4 regions of the Marinagarivorans cellulosilyticus genome follow, and region 1 is predicted to be linked to each of the others. Evidence: predicted binding sites of a transcription regulator. Region 1 holds the regulator's gene; each other region holds the start of a gene.
The links. The regulator FliA, encoded in region 1, starts transcription of late flagellar genes. The targets are predictions, from matches to a motif close to TAAAGTTATNNNNNNNNCGGCCGATANCC.
Positions count from the first base shown of each region.

Region 2: a site for FliA is predicted at 3,768-3,796, ahead of MARGE09_RS14680 (DUF5610 domain-containing protein). Genes of this name have one in related genera too.
Region 3: a site for FliA is predicted at 2,117-2,145, ahead of MARGE09_RS21650 (flagellin N-terminal helical domain-containing protein). Genes of this name have one in related genera too.
Region 4: a site for FliA is predicted at 2,142-2,170, ahead of MARGE09_RS18000 (chemotaxis protein CheV). Genes of this name have one in related genera too.

Region 1 covers NZ_AP023086.1:4,270,667-4,275,312, reverse strand. The annotation lists gene flhA (flagellar biosynthesis protein FlhA) at 1-593, shown strand, start outside; gene flhF (flagellar biosynthesis GTPase FlhF) at 658-2,172, shown strand; gene MARGE09_RS17570 (MinD/ParA family protein) at 2,327-3,148, shown strand; gene MARGE09_RS17565 (RNA polymerase sigma factor FliA) at 3,177-3,890, shown strand; gene cheY (chemotaxis response regulator CheY) at 4,182-4,565, shown strand; gene MARGE09_RS17555 (protein phosphatase CheZ) at 4,605-4,646, shown strand, end outside.
Region 2 covers NZ_AP023086.1:3,632,283-3,636,928, forward strand. The annotation lists gene MARGE09_RS14665 (NarK family nitrate/nitrite MFS transporter) at 1-1,265, opposite strand, end outside; gene MARGE09_RS14670 (PP2C family protein-serine/threonine phosphatase) at 1,859-2,617, opposite strand; gene MARGE09_RS14675 (FHA domain-containing protein) at 2,803-3,723, shown strand; gene MARGE09_RS14680 (DUF5610 domain-containing protein) at 3,824-4,646, shown strand, end outside.
Region 3 covers NZ_AP023086.1:4,437,761-4,442,406, reverse strand. The annotation lists gene MARGE09_RS21655 (flagellin N-terminal helical domain-containing protein) at 1-1,753, shown strand, start outside; gene MARGE09_RS21650 (flagellin N-terminal helical domain-containing protein) at 2,231-4,288, shown strand; gene MARGE09_RS18185 (flagellar protein FlaG) at 4,377-4,646, shown strand, end outside.
Region 4 covers NZ_AP023086.1:4,396,912-4,401,557, forward strand. The annotation lists gene MARGE09_RS17995 (CheR family methyltransferase) at 215-1,078, opposite strand; gene MARGE09_RS18000 (chemotaxis protein CheV) at 1,121-2,068, opposite strand; gene flgA (flagellar basal body P-ring formation chaperone FlgA) at 2,502-3,236, shown strand; gene flgM (flagellar biosynthesis anti-sigma factor FlgM) at 3,391-3,693, shown strand; gene MARGE09_RS18015 (flagella synthesis protein FlgN) at 3,912-4,409, shown strand; gene dusA (tRNA dihydrouridine(20/20a) synthase DusA) at 4,480-4,646, shown strand, end outside.

The sequences.
Region 1 (4,646 bases):
ATGTGCAGAAGTGGCTCGATTTATTAGCCGAGCAATCGCCAAAATTAGTAGAAGAGTTAGTCCCTAACACGCTTACCGTTAACCAGTTACTTAAGGTGCTGCAAAATTTATTGCGCGAGCAAGTGAGCATTCGCGATAAGCGCTCCATCGTAGAAGCGCTAGCCGCACACGGCGATAAAAACGCCGATATTGCGGCATTAACGGGCCATGCGCGCGTTGCACTTTCGCGGCAAATTGTGCAAAACATTATCGGTAACGAGCCCACATTAAATGTTATTACCCTAGATGCCTCGCTGGAACACTTGTTGCTACAGTCACTGCAACAAGCACAAAAAGTTGGCGCGGACCCTTCAAACTTTATCGAACCGCAATTAGCCGAAAGGCTTAATCAGTCGTTAATTGAAGCGTCCAATAAGTTAGAAGCTGCCGGTGTAGCGCAAATATTATTAGTAGCTGCACCTATTCGCTCGATGCTGGTGAAATTTACCCGCTTCAGCCTGCCAGAGCTTCATGTGCTGGGGTACAACGAAATACCCGATAACAAAGAGATTTCGATTCAAGCCAGTGTGGGCGGCGAACTGCAAAATGGGTAAAGCCCAAGGATAAGCACCCGCACAATAGGATTACAGCTTTAAGCCGAGTAGGTGGAGGTAGGTTATGACAACAAAGCGATTTATGGCGAGTGATATGAGCCGCGCATTAAAAAAAGTGCGCGAAGAGCTTGGCCCAGATGCCATTATATTGTCGAGCAAGCGCGCTGAAAAAGGCGTAGAAATTATTGCTACCTTGGACGATACACCACCATCACCGGCTAAAGCGGCCAAAAAGCGTTTTGCCGCATCGTTTGATGATGAGCTGGATCAACCGCTCGCCAGCGATACCGAGTGGGAAGAGCACCACAATGCACAGCGTGTGGCCTCGAATACTCGCGTTGCGGCGCTGGCTAGCGAGGCGCCAGCGGAACCTAATTACAATGCCGAGCCCAGCCCGCAAAAAGCGCGTTTTAGCGAATCGACATCGGCCAATGCCGAGCGCTTAGCCAGCGAAATACAAGCTGCGCACGAACGCATGCTAGCGGCAAAAGGGCAGGCTGCATCGGCTATTTCTATTACCGATGACGAATACGACGTACCGCTTAAGGCCAAAGCGCCAGCGCAAAAACATACCGAGCCGGCGCCAGAAATGTCACAAAACCGACAAGTAGCCAGCTTTGCTCAGCAGGTGAAAGCACGTGGCCTTGACGACGAACATAGTGCCGAACAAAACAAACAATTACACAGCTTGTACGACGAAATTGCAGAAATGCGCATGTTGTTGGAAGAGCAAATATGGCAAAAACAATACGCTCCGCGTGCAGAACCCAGCCCTTTAACGGGCCGCGCACGTCAGTTGGCAACGCAGTTAGAGCAACTGGGTTTATCGCAAGGTTTAATTAAAGATTTATTAGTTTGCGCCAATGATGAGGAGCGCTTGCCAAATTGCTGGCGCAAGGCGTTGGCGATGCTGGCGCGCAAGCTACCGGTCGACCCGCACGACCCTATAGAGCAAGGCGGCACGTTTGCTTTTGTTGGCCCAACCGGCGTGGGGAAAACAACAACAGTGGCCAAATTAGCCGCGCGTTATGTGTTAAATCACGGTCGCGGCAAAGTTGCCATAGTCACAACCGATACCTACCGAGTGGGCGCACACGATCAGCTCAAAGCCTTAGGGCGCATTTTACAAGTGCCTGTTCGTTCTATTGAGGGCGAGCATCAGTTGAACGCGGTGTTATCGAGCCTTAAGCAATACGAACTTGTGTTGGTCGATACCGCAGGCTTTCGCCAAGGCGACCCAAAACAAATTGAGCAAGAATCGTTACTAGATGTCTGCCCCGGCGTGCAGCGGGTATTGGTATTGGCTGCCAATAGCCAGCAGCAAATATTAAAAGCCTCTTTACATGCTTACGGCAATAGCCCTTTGCGCGGCTGTATTTTTACCAAATTAGATGAATGCGCCAGCTTGGGCGAAGCCTTTGGCGCCGTCTGTAGCCATGAAGTGCCAATGCTATATACCGCAGCAGGGCAAGAAATCCCCGATGATATTCACGTGGTTTCATCCAGCGATTTAGTCGCGCAAGCGGTTAAGCTAGCGCGCCAATACGAAAACAGCGCACAGGCGTTGTCGGCCACCTGATGTACGGCGATGCAAGTCTTTAAGCAGCCTCTATACTTGATGAGGCACGTTGTTTTTTTGTTAAGTCGGCCAGTCAAAAACATGGCCGTAATTGTTCTTAAACCAAGTCCCGCAAGGGCTGGCAAAGATATAAACATAGAAGGATGTCGAGTTCATGAGTAATCATCCCGTAAAAGTGATCGCCGTAACTGGTGGCAAAGGTGGCGTAGGTAAAACCAATTTATCGGTGAACTTAGGCGTCGCTTTAGCCGAAATGCGCAGGCGAGTGGTTCTCATGGATGCTGACTTGGGCTTGGCCAACGTCGATTTATTATTAGGTTTAAATGCGCAATTTAATTTGTCTGATGTGCTCAGTGGTAAGCGCAGCTTACAGCAGGTTATGTTGCACGGGCCAAGCGGCTTGAAGGTAATTCCCGCGTCGTCCGGTGTGCAGCAAATGGCATCGTTATCGCCTGCTGAACACGCGGGTATTATTCATGCCTTTAGTGAAATCGCCGATCAAATGGATGTGTTAATTGTCGATACCGCTGCGGGTATTTCCGATACTGTTATTAGCTTTGTACGCGCCGCGCAAGAAGTTGTGGTTGTTGTTTGCGACGAGCCCTCGTCCATTACCGATGCCTACGCCCTAATGAAGGTTTTAAATAAAGATCACGGCGTGACGCGTTTCAGAGTCATTGCCAATATGTGCCGCACAGTAGCAGAAGGGCAGCGCTTATTTGGCAAACTTAACGGTGTGTGCGAACGCTTTCTTGATGCCTCGATTCAATATATTGGCGCCATTCCATTTGATGAGAATTTACGCAAGGCGGTGCAGGCACGTAAACCTGTTTTAGAATTTGCACCGCGCACAAAAGCATCGCAAGCGATACGCGTTGTTGCGCAAAAGTTGGACCAGCTGCCGGTGCAACGCAATGCCAAAGGGCATTTAGAATTCTTCTTCGAGCGCTTGCTGTCGGTGAGCGGCCAGAATTGATGGTTGGCCAGTGAATTCAGGGGCCGCTATGTATTCGCCTGCGCAAGTTAAGCGCGATATAAATGTAGAAGACTACGCCTATCTTGTGAAGCGTATCGCTTACCACATGGTGGCGCGTATGCCGGCATCCGTACAAGTGGATGATTTAATTCAAGCGGGCATGGTTGGCTTGCTGGAAGCGGCGCAAAAATTCCAAGATGATAAAGGCGCAGGCTTTGAAACCTACGCGGGTATTCGTATTCGCGGAGCCATTGTTGACGAAATGCGACGTGGTGATTGGGCGCCGCGCTCGGTACATCGCAATTCCCGGCGCATTAACGAAGCCATTGCTAAAATAGAGGCCCAAACCGGTTCCGATGCTACGGATATACAAGTGGCGGATGAACTCGAAGTGACCCTCGATGAATATCACAGCATGGCGCAAGATTGCGCCAGCACTAAGCTCTTTAGTTACGAAGACACCTTTGACGAAGAAGGCGACGAATTACTCACCTCAGAAGATTCTAGACAACACCAAAACCCCGCCGATACAGCTCAAAAGCAAGCCATGAAGGTAGCGCTAACCCAAGTAATATCGGGTTTAAAAGAGCGTGAGCAAATGGTGCTTAGCCTGTATTACGAACAAGAGCTAAACCTAAAAGAAATTGGCGAAGTGCTGGGTGTTAGCGAATCGCGCGTTAGCCAAATATTAAGCCAAACGGCTATGCGCATTCGTTCGCGCATGACTGGCTGGCAGCGTTAGCCCTTCTTTTTAGCAGGTCAATATCGCTGTTTTCTCGCGCTTCTAGTGCTTTATTCGCGCTACCTTTGCGGCCCGCCAGACGGCATTCACAGGGGTGTTTTGTACGACTTTTATTTCCCCTCGACTAAATTACAACGAAAACTGGCTAGCTGCAGTTGACGAGCTAGACTTATGGTTACTTAACACGGATTTCTCGCTTTTAGTTATTGTTAACTGGATGTTTGTGGTGGCAATAGTTAGAAGCTCCAACCGTTAATTCAAACTCAGGGTATTCCGTTTGCGGAGGTTGCATTGGACAAGAATATGAAAATCCTAATCGTTGATGATTTTTCAACAATGCGTAGGATTATTAAAAATCTTCTTAGGGACTTAGGCTTCACCAATACGCAGGAAGCGGACGATGGAGCAACGGCGTTGCCAATGCTAAAAAGTGGCGATTTTGATTTTCTCGTCACGGATTGGAATATGCCGGGCATGACGGGTATCGAGCTGCTAAAGCAGGTGCGCGCCGACGAGCGGTTGGTGACCTTACCGGTATTAATGGTAACGGCCGAAGCTAAACGCGATCAAATTATTGAAGCTGCACAAGCTGGCGTAAATGGCTATGTCGTTAAGCCGTTTACCGCGCAAGTGCTCAAAGAAAAAATCGATAAAATCTTTGAACGCGTGGGCTAATCCGCAGGGTTAGCATCTATTGCTTGTAAGGCGTAAATTATGGACCCAACAGATAACTGGCATCACAACGAACGCTTTCTC
Region 2 (4,646 bases), 640 kb from region 1:
GTCATGCGGCGTTTTACCAGTGGCACAATGGCAAATACAGCCCCTTCACCAGCTTGCACAAAGAAAGAGCAGCACATAACCGCTAGAACTGCCAAGGGAATTGGCCAAGAGCCAGAAACCTGAGACAAAATAAAGTAGCCGGCAGACAAGCCAAGAATAAATATACTCATTGATTTGCGTCGACCGAATTTATCACTTAAATAACCGCCGCCAGGACGTGCAACCAAGTTCATAAAGGCAAATGCTGCGCCGAGTGCGCCGGCAACGGCTATCGACATGCCATCAAACGTTTCCATAAAAAATGCAGGAAGCATAGAAACAACGGCCAGTTCAGAACCAAAGGTAACAAAGTAAGCCCAATCTAAAATGGCCACTTGCTTAAATTTATAACGCTGATGAGGCTCAACATCACCCGTTTTAAGCATCTCTTTGTTAACTTTATAAATTTGAGAAAACTGAAAAATGAAAAGCGCAACGAGTACAGCATACAAAAGATAAGTTGTACTTTGAGATAAGAGGCCAACACCTGATGGTGATAATTTCCATGCGAGTACCGCAAGGATCAAATACATTGGGATATTCATGGCTAAATAAAAGAAAAAGTCTTTGCGGTTACTAACTTCAAGGCCACCTGATTTTTTAGGCTTAAAATAGGTTGAGCCTTTAGGCGTGTTGCGTGCGCGCAAGTAAAAAATGAATGAATAAATCATCGCAACAACACCCGTGGTGCCAATCGCGTAGCGCCAGCCGTCTTCGCCGCCGTAAAAGGCAATGGCAAGCGTCGGTAAGGTAAAGGCTGCAGCCGCCGAACCAAAGTTACCCCAGCCGCCGTAAACGCCTTCGGCTAAACCAACTTGGCGTGCAGGGAACCATTCTCCAACAAGTCGAATACCAATAACAAAACCAGCGCCGACAAAACCCAATAGAAATCGTGTTAATGCAAGTTGCTCATAAGTTTGAGCCGAAGCAAATGCCAGACACATAATGCCTGAGCTAAATAGAAGTAAGCTATAAACAATGCGCGGGCCAAATTTGTCAACCAAAATGCCAACAACTATTCGTGCCGGAATAGTAAGGGCCACATTTAAAATCAACAGTGCTTTCCATTGTGCGCCGGTTAAATTAAAGGCCTCCATAATGAGGGGTTTAAGCGGAGCATGACTAAACCAAACCATAAAGGTTAGGAAAAATGCAAACCAAGAGAGGTGTAATAAGCGAACATTCGCCTTACTAACATCAAGAAGATTTAAGTTTGAGGAGCTCATAAATAGCCTGTTTTTGTATTAATAAAGTGGTGCGCGTTGCTGCCTATAACTAGCAGCAATTTAATTACGCTACACCTTGCCAAGCAGGTTTTGTGCCAAGTTATTATTTTTTTTTGGGTTGCACGTTGTTGATGCCGGAAAGCCGTGCTTGTGTATTTATTTTTGGCGAAATCTTCTGTTTATAAGACCTTGAGGGGTTATTTTGTGGCGCTCTGGGTTGTTGCTGACCTATTTTGTGGTTTCGGGAGGTGCAAGGTCCAAAGCATGGCGCTCGAATTGAATGCATAGATCTAATTCGGTGCACCATTAGCGTGAACTGTAACGAGAGCTAAGTTTTTTGTAATTATTCGGCCATTAAAAAATATTGCTTACTCGAAGGGGGATTGCTTTCTAGGCATGCCTCGGAGCACGTGCATAGTACGCAGCCCCAGCAAGGGTGTTTGGAGAAAGGTTTTGCACCGGCATAAGGATATGCAAGGTTAAAGTTTGCACGAGTGCAAAGTCGTAGATCGGTTGAGCGGCCTAGGCCTAGGAAATGATCAATTAGTACTCAGTTTCACAGATGGCTGAATAGTTACAGTTTTTTAAAAAGGCTATACGCCTAAGGCGCGAAGAATTCGATTAAAACCGGTGGGGGGGCGGCTAACAATAAGCACAGACACGTTGTCTCGGCCGCCGTTATCAAGGGCTGCCTGAACCAAGGCGTCAACGGCAGAGGGGATTTCTGTGTGGGCGCTCAGAATATCGCAAATAGCTTGATCGCCAACAGCATCGGTAAGGCCGTCACTGCAAAGCAATAACCAGTCGCCTTTGCGCCATTCTCTGTCTACGGTTTCGACATTCACGCTGCTAAGCTCTAGTGAGCCTAGGCATTGCGTGATGACGTTGCGCTCTGGGTGCGTGTTGAGTTCTTTGGCGGTAATCGCGCCGGCCTGATACAGCATTTGAACATAAGAGTGATCGGTGGTGAGCTGTTCTAACTGCCGGCCTAGCTGGCTGTGCGTCCACAAGTAGGCGCGGCTATCGCCAACCCAGGCCACTTGATATTGCGTGCCGCTGGATTGAACCGCAACAATCGTCGACCCCATCCCGCGATACTGAGGTTGCTCTGTCGCTTCATTCAATACCGCTTTGTGCGCGCGCTGAATGGCCTCGCTAAGACTAGCGCCAGCTTCTATAGACTCTTCTATGGTGATATTGGCAACCGCGCTGGCAACTTCGCCGGAAGCGTGGCCACCCATTCCGTCTGCCACGGCCCATAATTTAAGCGAAGGGCTTACTAGGAGGGCGTCCTCATTATTGTTGCGGACTAAACCAACATCGGTTTTAGCATTATAGTAGGGTAGCGGCATGCGTTTGAAGTGGCGACAGAAAAGCGCTTAAGTCCAGTTATTGTCTTATTGGACGGAGCCTAAACCAAAAAGGCGGACTTGTCAGTCGAAAAATAAAAGAATGTGATCTCTCTGGTGGTATTTACATGTGTTTGGTATAAAGTCGCCTACACAGCAAAAAGACTGGGTCAGGAAATAATAATATTATGCTTCAGCTGCGTTTTACCAACTCCGCAAAGCCGGCCATGTGGCTTGTCGCGCCAAAATATACTTTTGGATCTAAGCACGATTGCGATTGTGTGCTGGCCCAACCGGGTGTCGTTGAGCACCATGCAGACATTATTGTCGAAGGCGAAGCCGTTTCTTTGGTTCGTATTGACGGCAGCGCCATTATTCAGGTTAATGGCCACACCGTTGCCGCCAGCCAAGTATTGAAACCTGGGGATCTTATCTCAATGGGAGAGGCAGAGCTTGCCATTGCCGACCCAAAGCAAGAAGGCCCTAAAAGGGATTTTTCTGATAAGACCAATTTACGCTCTGCGCTAAACCTAAAAAGTGTGCCAGAGGGCGAAGCTGAAGCGCCGTGGCACTTAAGGCCACTTAATACGACGCTTGCTAAAAGCGATGGTTTTGACCTGCACGGTACAATGTTGCTTGGGCGCTCAAAAGAGTGTGATATCTGCATTCCGGCATCACACTTATCCCGCAAGCATGCCAAATTTATTGTTACAGATGCAGGCTTAACCGTTGAGGATTTGGGCTCATCGAATGGTACGTTTATCAATGGCGCAAGAATCGAGCGCATATCGTTACATCATGGAGATGAGGTCAGCTTTGATACGCTGCGCTTTCGGGTCGAAGCGGCAAGCAACGTCGAAGATGTAACTACGTTGCGCGCAGCGCTGGATGAAACGCAAATTAGACAGGCCGTTACGCCAAAACAAATCGAGCGCCAAAAGCCGTCATCTGGCGCTGGTCGAAAGTCCCCGCCTGTGCGCCCGAGGTTAAGTAGTGCCAGCACGGGGCGTTCTAATGATGACTCCTCAGCAGATACCATTAAGCTGTTGCTAGGTGCGGGCATTGTTATTGGCGTAGTCGCATGGCTTGCTTGGTTTTTGCTTACTTAAAGCCTATATCGCCTTTACGAGCATTCGTAATACCAACTAACTATTAAAAATTATTCAGTGGCAGCCGTTAACTAGACATCACTTGTTTTAGGAGGCTGTCATGAACATTATTCCGCACAATCAATCTTTGGTGTCTCGCCAGCTTGGCATCAACGTTTCCGCAGCCGGCAAAGACGGCGGCGGCGATCCCGCCAATACCGCGAAGTCAGCCCAAAGTGACGGTACTCACCAACCTTCCGTACGGGTTTCATTAAGTCAGGCCTCGATTGAGGTTGCGCGCGTTAATGCAACTAATGGCGTACAGCCGACGCTAATTGATAAGCCTGCAAATAACCCGTTCGCCAATAACATTCTTAATGCCATTAATGGCCAGCTTGCAGTGGATGTTGCTGACGGAGCAACCCAAGAAGAGCTGCAATCACGCCTTGAGGCAGGCCTAAGTGGCTTTTTGAGCGGCTTTGATGAGGCGTTTGAGCAACTCTCGGCGCTATCGGAGTTTACTGGTGATATCCGCGGTGATGTCTTGTCTACCAAGACCCAAGTACTTGCTGGCTTAGCGGAAACAGCCGAACAGCTAGGGCTAGACCCAAGCGCGATAGTACAGGCTCAAAGTAATTTAGATGCACAGCTTTCTGAGCATTCGCAGGCCGCAGGCGAGCCAGAAACACAAGTGCTGAATACGCAGGCTCCGTCTTTAGGTGCGTTTGATGCTTTCGCGGCTAGTCAAAATAGCTTTCGCTTTGAGTTAGAGACCGCGGATGGCGATAAAATTGAGATTTTAGTCGATTCATTAAAAGCAGCTGAGCTTCACGCCAATGGCAAGGGTGCCTCAGGCCAGGTTGCGCAGCAAAATCAATTTGAGTTTCGGGTTGAAGGCGAGCTCGATAGTGATGAATTAAAAGCAATTAATGACTTGCTTAACC
Region 3 (4,646 bases), 170 kb from region 1:
ACAAACCACCACCTTTAATGGCCAAACATTATTAGATGGCAGTTTAGGGAATGTAGAATTACAAGTCGGTTCACAAGCAAATCAAACCATTGAATTTAATATTCAAGCGATGGATGCTAAAACCTTGGGTATGGGGTCTGTGAGTGTGGACGTGCTGGGGTCGGAAATTACTTCAACACTAAGCTCGTTAAGTTTAGATGAATCAGACATTCAAATAAATGGCCAATCTATTGGCAGTTTTGATGGCTCGTCAGATACCTTTCAAGATCTTATCGATGGTGTTAATGATAATGTACTGGGTGTCGAGGCCACAGGTTATACCTCACTCGAAGGGACAACCGTGGGTGACGGCGTATTGGAGAACGGTAATAAATTGCAAATTACCTTGGTGTCTGCTGATGGTAGCGGAAACAATGTATTTAATATTACTGATACCGATAATCTCGCTCAGCTGGCTGAAAAAATTAGCACCGTGACCGGCGGTGCGGTCAGCGCAGACATCGACGATAGCGGGCAGCTTATCATTAGTAATAATAGTGGTTCGACCATTGAAGTGATGGGCGTTGATGCAACTGGCTCCTCTAACGCGGCGGCAGAAATAATTGAACGGGCGACCGGTTTTAATACTTACGATGGCGCCGCGGCAACAACCGACCAAGCTTATGGGCAAATAATATTAACTTCCGAACACGGTGACCCAATTACGGTATCGCGTGGTGCGACGGGTACCTTGGAAGACCTACAAAACTTAGGCTTCCGCGAAAGTGATGAGGCGGGTGTTGTTAAAGGTGTGGGTTTAGGTTCTACCGGGGCGGCACAGGCTTGGAATGTCGGAGATTTGACGATAAATGGTATTGTGATTGATAACGACGATACCGATAGCTTGCAAGGTAAAGTCAATGCCATTAATGAACAAAGCGCCGATAGCGGTGTAGTGGCGCAAGCATTTGCTTCGTTATCTATCGATATTAGTACCGCCGATTTAACCGTAGTCTCAGCCGCGGCAGATAATCTGACACTTAACGGTGTGACTATCGACTTGGGCCTTTCGGCTAATGCGACAGCATCGGATATTGTCGATGGGTTTAATGCGAATACCGACTTAACAGGGGTAACGGCTAGGTTGTCGGGTACACGAATTATGTTGGAGTCCGATCAAGGCTCTATCAATATTACTAGCCCTTCAGCTAACAGTATTATTGCCAGCGGCACTGCGCTAGCTGGGGCGAATTTCCAATCGTACATTACCTCCAGTACGGGCACCTTGGTGAACTCTAGTGTTGCTGCAACGTCAGGGCTTTCGCTGGTGGTAGAGGCGGGGTTAAAACTGGTTTCTACCAGCGAGCAACCAATTAGTATTGAACTGGGTGACAATGCCGATCCGCAAACGCTTGGTTTAATTGAAGCTAATTCCACGGCGGGAGGTCGCTTTGGTACGGCCATTGCCAGTGTTAGTGTTGATACAGTCGCCAAAGCGCAAAAGGCTATCGGTGTAGTCGATAATGCACTGGATGCCATTAATGATGTGCGCTCGCAGCTGGGTGCTGTTAATAACCGGCTTGATTTCACCATTAATAATTTATTAGTCGTGTCGGAAAACACCTCGGCGGCCAAGTCGCGGATTATGGATGCCGATTTTGCAGCAGAAACCGCAGCGCTAAGCCGAGCACAAGTACTGCAGCAAGCCTCGCAGGCAATGCTGGCGCAAGCCAATGCGGCGTCGCAGCAAGTGCTCCAGTTGTTACAGGGTTAATAGCTCATAAATTTAAGTTTGGAAATTAAAGCTTGGATAGTATTTAGGTTCTATTGCTGCAATGAATTGTGAGAAGGGATAGGGACACGCGTTGATGGAGCAACGATCGGTAATTAATGGAAGGTTATAAAGGAAAGCTAGGTGTGAGGATTGGGTTATGACAAGGAGCGTGGCATAAGAGGGAGACGATCCAAAACAGGGGGCGCCAGTTTTACTGGCGCTTGTTTCCTTGAAAGTCGTATAGGTTTAGGTTCAACAGACAAACGCCTTTTGATACAGGGCCTCTAGAGGGTTTTATCCTTACAGTAAGTTGCCGATGGCTGCACGCATTCGCGTCGCGGCTTATTTTTATGTAAAAAAAGTTAAAGTTATTTGCCGCTAGGCCGAAAAGTGGATTAGAAGCGCTCAATAAGAGCATCTTCAAATTGAATGAGTGTAGATCTCTGCACTCGAGAGACTATCGGTGAGGAGGCAACCATGCCACTTTATATCAATACCAACGTTTCATCTCTGAATGCGCAGCGTCAGCTGAACAAAGCAGGTATGGGAGTTGACACAGCAATGGAACGCTTGTCTTCGGGTAGCAGGATCAACTCTGCCGCGGATGATGCTGCGGGCCTTGCAATTTCTAACCGCCAAACTTCACAAATTCGTGGTTTGGATCAAGCCGTACGTAATGCGAACGACGGTATATCATTAATTCAAACCGCTGAAGGCGCACTGTCGGAAACGACAAACATTCTGCAGCGTATGCGCGAACTGTCTATTCAGTCTGCTAACGGTATTTACGGCGATAACGACCGCGCCACCCTGGATGCAGAGGTGCAGCAGCTAGTATCTGAATTAGACCGTATTGCAGAAACCACCTCTTTCAACGGGCAAAACATTCTTGATGGCAGCACCGGTAAAATTGAGCTGCAAGTGGGTGCGCAAGCTAACCAAACCATTGGTTTTGAAGTGGCCGCTGTGGATGCTGATACTCTGGGCATGGGTTCGCTTAGTGCCGATGTGGTGAGTGACGAGATTTCTGCGACCTTCTCTACGTTGTCTTTCTCTGACCAAGATGTATTAATCAATGGCCAAGCCGTCGGTGCTATTTCTGCGGGTTCAACGGTAGAAGATCTTGTTACTAAGATTAACGATAATGTAAACGGCGTTACCGCAGAAACAGCGGTAGAGCTAACGGCTTCTAGTGTGGGCACGGGTGTTGTCGGTACGACAGCTTCTGTTGTAACCCTCACTAACAACGACGGTACTACCCAGTCAATCCAAATCAAAAACACCGACAGCTTACAAGAGTACGCCGATGCGGTTAACGAAGGCTTTGGTGGCCGTGTAAGTGCAACCATTGGTGACGATGGCAAGCTCAGTATGTCGGCTGAAGGCGCTAAAACATTGGCGGTTACTGGCACCGATACCACCGGTAGTGACGGTACTGCACAAGCCAAGCTTATTTTAACGTCTGACAGTGGCGATGATATTACGATTAAACGTGGCGCTACTGGCACCATGACGGACTTGAATAACCTCGGCTTCCGCGAAATGGATTCTGGTGGTGTTATTGAAGGTGTAGGTTTGGTAGCGACCTCTAACGGTGCTAACGAATCCCTAACCGCCGGCGATCTCACTATTAATGGTACGGTCATTGACCATAACGATACCGATAGCTTGCAGGGCAAAATCGATAACATCAACGATGTGTCGGATCAAACTGGCGTAACAGCGAAGGCTTATTCTACAGCCAGTATTGATATGACAAGCTTTGTGGCCACTGGTGGTGCTGGTACTGACAACCTTGAAATTAATGGTATTCAGGTAGATTTGGCCTTATCGAATACTGGTACTACTGAAGATGTCGTGACGGCGTTAAACACCTTTACTGACCAAACCGGTGTTTCGGCAAGGTTGCAGGGCACTAATATTATTCTAGAGTCTGACCAAGGCGCGATTAATATCAGTAATGCTACCGCTAACACGTTCTTTGGATCTTCAACAGGTATTGAGTCCATCACTAAAGCCACTATTACAACGGCTTCTGCGACAGGTACTTTTGCTGAAGCAACCACCACCATGACATCGGCAAACTCGTTTACCGCTGAAGCTGGTTTGAAATTGGTTAGCGAAAATGGCAACCCCATTAGCGTTGAGCTGAAAGACGGTTTCGACAATGCTCGCTTAGGCTTGAAAGAGTCGAACAACCTGGGTGAAGGGTCATTTGGTACATCACTATCTTCCATCAGTATCGACACCGCAGCAAACGCTCAAAAGGCGATTAGCGTAATCGATAATGCATTGGAAACAGTGAACGACATTCGATCTGACTTGGGTGCGGCGAGTAACCGGCTCGATTTCACAATCTCGAACTTGTCGAACGTATCCGAGAATACATCGGCAGCACGTTCACGAATTATGGATGCGGACTTCGCAGCGGAAACGGCAGCATTAAGCCGCTCGCAGGTTCTACAGCAAGCTTCACAGGCCATGTTGGCTCAGGCGAATTCTCGTCCACAACAAGTCTTGTCGCTACTGCAGTAAAAATAGAGGGCGAAAGCCCTTAGCAACAGGGACGTTGGATGCCGGAGAGGAGACTCTCCGGCTTGTATGGTTATAGAGAGGTAATTCTATGAACGATATCAGTGTTATTCGGCCCAGCTTTCCGACAGCGTCGGTAGCGTCTAAAACACCGGTTTCAACAGCGCCTGTGGAAGAAAGCGGCAAAGGTTTACCGCTATCAACAACAAAGCCTGCAAAAACAGAGTCAATACAATCGGAAAACCCTGTTGAAGATGTCGATAAGGTGAGCCAAGCAGCTGAAGTTGAACGCGATCGCGAGGCGGCTAATAAAGCGCTAGAAGAAGCGGTAGATACAGCAAATGACTTCGTGCAGACCGTA
Region 4 (4,646 bases), 130 kb from region 1:
AGCAGTCGCCCAAATCATTGTTGCCTTTTCTTGGCTAAAACCGACGAGCAGCATATGGCTTCAAAGCATTAAACGAGCGATTTTGTCAGCCAGACAATATATCAATAAGTCACTGTATTAACGGTAGGAATATGTGACAAAAGGGAGGCAATACTAGGCGAAGGAAAAGCCAAACGGCTGCAATAAACTAAGAGGGCCCTTTACGAAAAGAGCACTAAGATTTCTTTTTGAATGCGATACCGGGCTTGCAATTAATCACTTCAAATAAATCTTCTGCGCCACTAATACTTTCTGAGGCCCCCAAAAATAGAATGGCATTGGGCGCTAAAACGCCGTGAATATTTCGAAGAATGCGCCTTTTTAACTCGGCATTAAAATAAATCAAAACGTTACGGCAAAACACAATGTGATATTTTTCAAAACCGTACGAATCACTCTGCAGATTAAGCGGTTTAAATTCTACACACTGACGCACGTTGGCATTGATTTGCCAGCGGCCATCCGGTGTAGAAGAAAAAAACGTTTGCAGGCGTTCTTGACTCAAACCCCGGGCAATCGACAACCTGTCGTATAACCCAGCCTTGGCACTTGCCAATATTTCGCTCGAGATATCTGTCGCAACTATGCGGCTATTAAGCGGCAAGCGACCTAAACGCTGCCGATTGAATTCATTTAACGTCATACTCAAGGAATAAGGCTCTTGCCCAGACGAGCACGCTGCACACCAAACGCGAATGTTTTGCACGCCGGCGTCGACCAACGCAGGAAACAGTGTGTTTTTCGCATATTCGAAGGGGTAATTGTCGCGAAACCACAGCGTTTCGTTGGTTGTCATCGCATCGACAACCTCCTGCCTTAACGCACGCTGGCTAGGGTTGCGCAGTAGCTCTAAGAGCTTGGTTACCGAACTAATATGCTCTTGCGCCAAAATACGACGAACCCGCGTGGCAACGAGGTATTCTTTGCCCGCCCCTAGATCAATGCCGCACGCTTGTTGTAAAAACAGGCGAAACTCCTGATACTCAACATCAGTAAAGCAAATACCCTTAGGGGTTGGCGGCGGCGTGCGAGCAGTCACATGATTACCTATAACTGTAAAGTGTACTGCAAGACAATTAGACTACGCTTCATCAATCCCTTTCCCTGTCATTTCCTTCACCCTCGAGTTAACACGTTTAGCCAGTTCGTCAGGGTGGAACTTGGCCAAAAAGTCGTTTGCCCCTACTTTTTTAACCATCGCCTCGTTAAACACACCACTTAACGATGTATGCAAAATAATATGCATGTTACTCAACTGCGGGTTAGCTCTTACTTCCGCGGTAAAGGTATAGCCGTCCATTTCTGGCATTTCGATATCGGAGATAATCATCAACAATTCATGCGCTGGGTCTTTACCCTCACCGATTAACCCCTCTAAATAGTCCAGTGCTTCGCGCCCATCTTTGCGCACAGTCGTGGTCATTCCTAACGACTGCACAACCTTTTGTATTTGCTTACGGGCAATCGTCGAATCATCCACGATAAGCACGTGTTTATTGACTAACGTATCGCCTTTAGAATCTTCGATAACCTCTGGGCTCACATCTTCAGGCAGGGGCGATACTTCAGCTAATATCTTCTCTACATCGATGATTTCGACCAATTTATTATCAACTTGCGTCACCGCTGTTAAGTAATTGTCTCTGCCGGCGCCTTTGGGTGGCGGGTGAATCGCGCCCCAATTCATATTAACAATACGCTCCACAGACTTTACCAAAAAGCCCTGAGTAGACCCGTTATATTCAGTAATAATTACAAAGCACTGAGAAATATTATCTAGTGGCATGCTGCCAGTCGCTTGGCGCATATCCATAATAGGAATAGTGCCCCCACGAATGTGCGCAACACCGCGCACAACAGGATGACGTTTAGGGATTTCGTTAAGGTACGGGCATTGCAGTACCTCTTTAACCTTAAAAACATTAATTCCATATTGTTGAGAGCCGCCCAAGCTAAACAACAATAACTCGAGTCGATTCTGCCCTACCAGTTGTGTGCGCTGGTTGACACTATCTAAAACGCCAGCCATAAAAATCTCCGTTCAGAGCGAAATTCACAATTCGCGCCCAAAGCTTGCAACCAATCAAACAGGCATATCCAAAGAATGGCGCCCATACATACTCTAACTCTAGTCGGTGATTTCTTGTTTTGGCGAACTAAATACCGCAAAAGTTCAAACGGTAGATTTTCCGGCACAGTATGCCCTCGCAGAGCGTCAAAAGATCAGCAAGCAAGCCAAACCAAAAGCAAAACCTAACCGGTATGTCAGTAATTCATACAAAAAAGACCTAACTCACACTTCCGCTCTACAGCGTTTGCCCCAATACCTTCCACTCCTTTTAGACTGCTTACTAATCGGCTCGAGACTTGCACAAACAGCAAGTAATTACCAAAGACACATAAACCTGTCATACTTTTGACATAGCTTACAGCTACAAAAATTTTCATACAGGAGGTGAATCTTGAACCACATAGATAAGAAATTAGCTGCTTTCGGCCTATTTTTTTCCATCTTCATGCACGCTATAGCAGCGCACAGCGATGCGTCGAGTGGCGCAAACTACGAAGATATTGACGCTATGCGCACACAGGTAAAGGACATTCTTAGCAAGCACTACAGTTCTGTAATTCAAGACGCCCAACTAGACATTAAAGTGTCCCGCCTTGATCCGCGGCTAAAACTCGCCAAGTGCTCTGAAAGTAAGAACATTAAAGTAAACGGCAACCAAACCAAAACAGCCAATATCTCTGTTAGGGTTAGCTGTAACGGGGAATCGCCATGGAGCATTTTTGTTCCTGCCCGCATAGACGTTTTGCAAGAAGTTGTCACCGCTACACGGGACATTTATAAAGGCACCATCCTTAAAGCCGACGATCTATCATTGACGGTACGCAATACCAGTAATCTCGGCTTCGGTTACGCCAAAAGCACCACCGCACTCATAGGCAATGCCATAACGCGTAATATTAGCTCTGGTGGCGTAATACGTTTGAAGCATGTGAGTGAACCCATCGCAATCACCCGCGGCGACAAAATCACCTTAGAGGCCGGCAATGGTGGCTTATCTGTTGCGACCTCAGCTATTGCGATGTCCGACGGCAAGATCGGCGAGCAAATACGAGTAAAGAATGCCCAATCCAAACGCGTTATCGAGGCATTTGTAGTTGCCCCTGGGCGCGCAGTTGCTAACCTTTAGATCAATACTCAGTTAATTAAGACGCGAATACTAAAAAACTATAAAAAAAGTAAAAAACTTCTAAAGTAAAAGCCATTGCGGCCGACAAGCTCTGTGAACCGGCTGAATTTAAGCACAAAGCATCAGCCCTTAATGTGATAAAGAGGCATACAACATGGTTATTGACACCGGCGGCGTCGGCAAAAACCGCCTTCATGCCCCAACTCAAGATACCGGCAAAACACGTGGCCCCTCTGCGGATAATGCCAGTAACTCTGCAAATGCGGCGCAAGCCTCAAGCGGCGATAATGTTTCGTTAAGCGGCGCCGGCCAAGCTATGAGCCGCCTTGAAAGTAAAGTGCAAAGCAGCCCCGAAGTAGACACAGCTAAAGTCGCTGCAATCAAACAATCTATTGCGAATGGAAGCTTTAGCCCTAACCCTTCCGCCATTGCCGATAAGATGCTGTCTGATTTTTAGGCAGCACCTCCCTCTATAAAGCACTCTAAGCCCAGCGCTATAGCATCGACCTCCCACCCAAACAAACCGCACCATCTTGTTTCTAGCTTGTTTCTAGCTAATTACAGCCGGCAAGTCGTCTGCTCTGTAACCCATATTATGTAGAACTAGGCTTAAAACCTGCATGGCGCTTAACACAGCCGCAAAAGCGACATTTGTTTGACTAAGAGAATACTCCAATGAGTTTTGCACACCCTCTGAATAACGACCGGCTAGCGAAAAGCATTAGCAACGATATTAACGCTTGCCAAAACTTACTAGCCCTTTTAGAGCAAGAGCGTGAGCATCTAAAGAAACGCGAAATAGACAGCCTGGACGCCCTCATCGAAGCAAAATCAAAACTCCTTAACCAACTACATCAAAGCGCACTTACGCGCACGCAGTGGACAAGCCAATATCAATCAGAAGCACAGCAAAGCACCGCCTCTAGCGCCGAGCAAGTCTTTAGCCAGTACGCCATCGAAAACGGCTTGGCAGAACAATGGCAAAAACTGCAGCAACTTTTTAAAGCCTGCCAAGATGCCAACGAAGTTAACGGCAAAGTGATGATGCGCAGCCAATCCACACACGAAAGGCTATTGAATATTCTGCGTGGCCAAGGCAATAACAGCCCGCTTTATAACGGCAAAGGCGCTAAACACAACCAAAACTCCCGCGGAACCTTAGGCGAAGCCTAATCGAATAATTTCCCTTAAACCCAAAGGCCTGCAAGCGTATACTGAGCGACTTTTTTACGCAGTTGTTTTTATGCCTTCACCTTCTGACACCACATCGCCGACCAACGCCCCCCATAACCCTTGGCGCTTCTGCACTGCCCCGATGATGGAGTGGAGCGACGCTCACTGCCGTTTTTTTTGGCGACTTATCACAAAAGAAGCCCGCCTTTATACAGAAATGGTCACTACGCCAGCCCT